Regions from separate parts of the Reinekea thalattae genome, predicted to be linked through region 2. Evidence: predicted binding sites of a transcription regulator. Region 2 holds the regulator's gene; the other holds the start of a gene.
What was found. Region 2 encodes FNR, which switches genes on or off when oxygen is low (the NO sensors DNR and NnrR bind a similar motif). Its sites were predicted from a motif close to TTGATNTANATCAA; they were not measured.
Positions count from the first base shown of each region.

Region 1: adhP (alcohol dehydrogenase AdhP) is a predicted target of FNR. The motif match lies at 2,032-2,045, and genes of this name have one in related genera.

Region 1 is NZ_VKAD01000001.1:1,000,536-1,003,680, reverse strand. It holds gene tpx (thiol peroxidase) at 1-430, shown strand, start outside; gene FME95_RS04530 (putative quinol monooxygenase) at 536-817, shown strand; gene adhP (alcohol dehydrogenase AdhP) at 946-1,965, opposite strand; gene FME95_RS04520 (TRAP transporter substrate-binding protein) at 2,486-3,145, shown strand, end outside.
Region 2 is NZ_VKAD01000001.1:1,233,522-1,236,666, reverse strand. It holds gene nudC (NAD(+) diphosphatase) at 1-765, shown strand, start outside; gene fnr (fumarate/nitrate reduction transcriptional regulator Fnr) at 867-1,604, opposite strand; gene ttcA (tRNA 2-thiocytidine(32) synthetase TtcA) at 1,687-2,577, opposite strand; gene FME95_RS05680 (gamma-glutamylcyclotransferase family protein) at 2,724-3,145, opposite strand, start outside.

The DNA.
Region 1 (3,145 bases), 230 kb from region 2:
GCCAGCCTTTTCATTAGTCGGTGCAGACCTAGCGCCGGTTGAGCTTAAAGATTTTGCAGGTAAAAAGTTAATTCTAAATATTTTCCCAAGTGTTGATACCGGCACCTGTGCGGCCTCAACGCGAAAGTTTAACGCCTCTATGAACGAACGTGACGATGTTAGCGTGGTTTGTGTTTCGCAAGACTTACCTTTTGCCTTTGCTCGTTTTTGTGGTGCCGAAGGTTTAGATAACGTGAAAACAGCATCGGCCTTCCGTGCCGAAAGCTTTATGGCAGATTATGGCGTTGCTATTGCCGATGGCCCATTACTGGGTTTATGTGCGCGTTCAGTCGTTGTTATCGATGAATCTGGCAAGGTCGTACATACCGAGCTAGTTGCAGAAATCGCTGACGAGCCAAATTACGACGCGGCTCTTAACGCATTAGCATAAGTTTCTGTTAGTTCTTGATAGCATAGCGGCGTTACATTTAACGCCGCTCTTTATTGCAGCAGGGTAAGAAAGATAGCATGCGAAAACTATTAGCGAAGAGTAATAATGAATAACGTCGTGACTCTCACTGGCTACATCGTTGTACCAGAAGACGAATTAGAACAAGTAATGGGCGCACTAAAAATTCATAAGGAATTAACGTTGCAAGAATCAGGATGCATCAGTTTTTCTGTGCAGCAACGAGAGTCTGAGCCTTGCATTTTTGATGTCGCTGAAGAATTCGAATCTAAACAGGCATTTGAACTTCATCAACAACGCGTTGCTGAATCGGATTGGGGCAGGGTAACTAAAAATGTAAAACGCCATTATCAAGTCAGCGGTGCTTAATGCTAATCATAGCGCTTTAGTAATAGAGGTGTAGCAGGTAGATGTGTAGCAACAGAGGTATTCGGTGGAATCATAAAAGGCCATGACATTTGATTTACCATAGCCTTTTATAAAGAGATGATAGTGAGTTAGTCGTTCATTGCCATAACAATACGCCCAGTAATTTCACCCTTTTCCATATCTGCAAAAACTTCATTAATGTCTTCAAGGTGCTTAACTTCGGTAATGGCTTTAACTTTACCGTCGGCGGCAAATTGCAAACATTCTTGTAAGTCTTTTCGAGTACCAACAATAGAACCAATAACCTTAACACCATTGAGCACGGTATCGAAAATAGGGATGGGCATTTCATCCGGCGGCAAACCAACGAGTACGCATGCACCGCCGCGTCTTACTGAACGATAAGCCTCTTTGAATGCAGGTTGCGATACCGCCGTACAGACCACGCCATGAACTCCGCCTGGGGTTAGTTCGATAATTGCTTCGGATGGACTTTGCTTTTTAAAGTCGATGCAGTGACGAGCCCCGAGAGTTTTTGCCAGCTCAAGTTTTTCGGCTCCAGTGTCAACAGCAATAACATTCATACCCATAGCGACAGCGTATTGAATAGCCAAATGGCCTAAACCGCCAGCACCAATAATCGCAACCCACTGTCCAGGTTTTACATCGGTAACTTTAAGCGCTTTGTACGTTGTTACACCGGCGCAGAATAATGGTGCGGCATCAACATAAGTTAAACCTTCAGGAATTTTAATGGCGTAGTCGGCATGGGCTAAACAGTATTCAGCGTAGCTGCCATCAACGGAGTAACCTGCGTTATGCTGGTCTAAGCAAAGAGTTTCTTTGCCATCTAAACAGTAATCGCAGTGGCCACAGGCACTGTATAACCAGGGTATGCCTACTCGGTCACCAAGCTTTAAGTGGTGAACTTCTGAGCCAACTTCAACGACCTCGCCAACGCCTTCATGGCCTGGTACTAATGGCATTTTAGGCTTTACTGGCCAGTCGCCGTGGCAAGCATGTAAGTCGGTATGACAAACACCACAAGCATGAATTTTAACGAGAATGTCTTTGGCTTTTACGGTAGGGCGAGGTATGTCTTTTATTTCTAACGCGCCCTTAAACTCACTGACAACGGCTGCTTTCATTTATTGTTCCCTCTAGCTATTGATTAATAGGCAAGGGTTATTATTTGTCTTGTACGCAGATGTTTATTGATATTCGTCAGTTTTTTTGGCGGCTAACCGAGTGCTTCTTCACAGCCTAGCGTAAATTTTTTGAGTGATGAAAAGCCCGATGTTATCGCAGGGTAAAAGGCTAGAAAACTGATTGAACTGAGTGGGGTTTTCGAGGGAATTACAACAGCACTCTTGAAGGCGCTGTAATCGAAAAAGCTATTAGGCTGTTAGGTCGTTGTCTCTTTTAGTTTCAACAATATGTCGGCTGGTTGAATATGGATGCATCATTTTAGTTCGTATAATCTGCATAGGATTAGCTTGTATTTGTTTTTCAATATCACCTTGAATCATTGCAGGACAAGGGCTTAGAAGTTGCCGGTGTGAATTTGATTAGCGTGAAGTTAGCTGGCTTGAAGTATGCATGATTGCCATTGTGAATATTTAACGTAATGGTATCGAACGACAGGTTCGATGTAACTGAGGTGTTTTAATGAATATGAGTATCAGAACGACAGCAACTATCGCAATTGGCCTAGCATCGGCATTTTTATCAGCAGAAACGCGTTGGGATATGGCAACGCCTTACGTTGATGCAACGCATCATACACAAAATATTATTCAGTTTGCTCAAGATTTGAACGACGCAACGGACGGTGAATTTGAAATCGTTGTACATTCGGGTGCTTCCTTAGTGAAACACACCGAAATAGCACGTTCAGTTCGGTCTGAGCTGGTGCCAATTGGGGAAGTATTTATTGGCATCATGGGTAACAGTGATCCTATTTATAAGTTAGATAATATTCCATTTTTAGCTACCGACTTTGACCAAGCTAAGGCGTTGTATGCAGCCTCTAAATCAACCTTAGAAGCTAAGCTGGATAAGGAAGGCTTGATGTTGCTGTTCTCTGTACCATGGCCGCCTCAAGGCATTTACAGTAAAGAACCAGTCACTAACATCGATAGCTTTAAAGGTGCTAAATTACGCGCCTATAGTTCAACACTTTCTCGTTTAGCCGTGCTATTAGAAGCCTCACCAACAACGGTACAGACGGTTGAAATACCACAGGCTTTTTCTACGGGTATTGTTGATATGATGATTACCTCACCAACGACTGGTGTTAGTAGTCAATCTTGGGACTATGTTTCTCAC
Region 2 (3,145 bases):
TTAGGCGCTGACAGTAAAGTCATTGTTTGGCAGGGCACTCAGTTGCTGGTTTCGGGGCAAGATATTGCTTGGCGTTACTCTCAATTGGTTGATGTTGAGCTTGATGCTATTGAGTTTGTCGCGCTGTTGGATGGAAAGGGTTATTTCACAGCAAGCTTAACTCAAGGGCAGCTTGATGGGCAGCTTGCCACCTTACGAGACATTGCCGTCATCAGTGAGACGGCCTTTTCACTGTGTGCGAGAGCCAGAAGCTTATTGGATTGGGCTAATCAACATCGGTTTTGCGGTCAGTGTGGCCAAGCTACCCAGCGTATCGTGGGTGAACCAGCGACCAGTTGCGAGCCCTGTGGTGTTCGTTTTTATCCGCGTATTTCGCCTTGCGTTATCGTACTGATTACGCGTGGTGATGAGGTTTTGTTGGCGCAAGGCCGGCGTCATCGAGGAGCCGGTATGTATGGCGCTGTTGCTGGCTTTATTGAGGCTGGAGAATCTGCAGAGCAGGCGGTGATTCGTGAAGTGCGAGAGGAGTTGGGCGTTGAAGTTGCTCAGATTCGTTATCAAAATAGCCAGGCTTGGCCGTTTCCGAATCAGTTGATGTTGGGTTATACCGCCGAATATGCGTCCGGCCAGATCGTGCCAGAGGTACAGGAGATCGTTGATGCAGCTTGGTTCAATATTCACTCTCTACCGAAGTACCCACCAACCACCACCATTGCAGGTTGGCTGATTCGGCAATATCAGCTTGAACGTCAAGCGGGTCGATAAACGCTTAATGATCTAAAACTAAAAAGCCGCAGCGTCTGAACAGTGCGGCTTTTTGTTATATGAGAGGGACGTGCAGAGTACTGCCTTATGTGTATTTAAGGCTAGTCGATGCCCAGTTCAACGCGTTCGCATTCGGCGAGTGATGCAATAGCCGTCAGTCCTTCAAAGTCACTAATGACGATGTCTTTAGCGCTGCCAGTGTGCTCCAGTAAGCCCTGCTTCTGAAAGCGAGTGAAGACTCGGCTAACGGTTTCGACTGCCAAGCCTAAATAGTTGGCAATGTCAGCACGCGACATCGTAAGGCGGAACGAGGTGCCTGAAAAACCGCGATGCTTAAAGCGAGCCGCTAGATTGATTAAGAATGACGCAATACGCTCTTCTGCGCTTTTTTTGCTCAGCAACAGCATCATTTGCTGTTCTTCGCGCAGCTCTTTACCCATCAGGCGCATGAGTTGGCGGCGCAGTTCGGGCATTTTGCCTGCAAGGTCATCTAATCGATCAACAGGAATTTCACAGACGTTAGTTGTTTCTAATACCTTTGCAGAGGCTGGATAGGTCACCATGTCGAAGCTTTCGAGTCCAACCAGTTCGCTGGCTAAATGGAAGCCCGTGATCTGTTCTTCGCCGTCGTTGGTCAATGTGTAAGTTTTAATCGTACCGGTACGGACTGCGAAGATCGACTTAAACTCATCACCCTGATAAAACAGATGCTCACCCTTTTGCATCGGCCGGCCCCGTTTGATAATGGCATCCAATAGGTCCATATCATCAGCGGTCAAAGACAGCGGTAGGCATAAAGGGTGCAGGCTACAGTTCTTGCAGGCGGTTGACAGTGCCATATAACGACTCCAATTTAAGTCTTGATATCTATCAATCATACTACAAGATATCTATTGATGTATCTCACTTATATTATCATTTTTACTCGCTGATGTTTGGTTCCCAAGTATTGACCTTGGTTGTACTCATCGGAGCGTAGGGGCTATCCGTCGATTGAGGTGCCAGAGGGATGTTGCTGGCGGTGAGGGATTTAAAATTATACAGCTCTTGGTCGGCCAATTGCGAAGGCGATATATTGGCCATCGAACGGAAGATGTTATCAATTCTACCTGGAAATTGCTTGTCCCAATCACGGCACATGGCTTTGATATTTTGTCGTTGCAGGTTTTCTTGCGAGCCGCAAAGGTTACACGGAATAATCGGGAAGTCACGAATCTGCGCGTAGCGCTCGATATCGCTTTCTTTGCAATAAGCCAAAGGACGTATCAGCACATTCGTACCGCTGTCGCTGAGTAGCTTAGGCGGCATCGCCTTGAGCTTACCGCCATGAAACATATTCAAAAACAGTGTTTCAATAATGTCGTCACGATGATGCCCCAGAGCGACTTTATTTGCGCCTATTTGGTCTGCAAACGCGTAGATTGTACTGCGCCGTAGTCGCGAACAGATACCACAGGTAGTTTTACCTTCAGGCACTGTTTCTTGCACGATACTGTAGGTGTCGCGCTCTAAAATATGGAAAGGCACGCCAACTGACTTCAAATACTCAGGCAAAATATGCTCAGGAAAGCCGGGTTGCTTTTGATCTAGGTTCACCGCGACCAATTCAAAGTCTACAGGAGCGCTCTTTTGCAAATTCAACAGGATGTCGAGCATGGTGAACGAGTCTTTACCGCCAGATAGGCAAACCATGACCTTATCGCCTTGCTCGATCATATTAAAATCGGCAATGGCTCGGCCTGTTTCGCGTCTTAACCGCTTATGCAGTTTGTTGTATTCCAATTTGTCTTTAGCGGTATTAAATTCGGTCATGAAGTTAGTTTGGATAATCAAAGCCAGTTCAGTTAATGAAAGTCAGTTCAGTAAAAAGCGATAGCGCTTGCTCTATACCTTATATAGGGGCCGCTTTTTAACATGCTTACCCTGTTCAGTAAACGGATTTTACTTGCCTAGCCGAATTACAGCGGCTTGCCCTGATAGTCATCGCTGACGCCTGCTGGCAGTTGCTTATTCAGCAGCTCGTCGATTCGGGCGGTACTGCTCTTGCGGGCAAGAGGGCGTAGATAAAGTGGTGCATCGCGGTCATTGACCAAATGTCCCCATTGGCCTGTCAGTTCAATAAAGCGACGAGCAAAGGATTCATCAATGTCTAAGCAGCCATTTATAATGACATCTAAATAGCTTTGCAGAATCGGTTTTTCTGGGCTTGGAATGTCGACGCTGTTGCCGACATAAACCCAAAGTGTTCCATCTCTGGGTAGAGGCGTTTGATCCAGCGGCATGACAGCCTGCCAAGGCAGCGCAACACGCCGATAGCCATATTCACGCTCATCAAATAATGCCAAGTTTTCATCATCGACGGCAAAATAAACCCCATTGC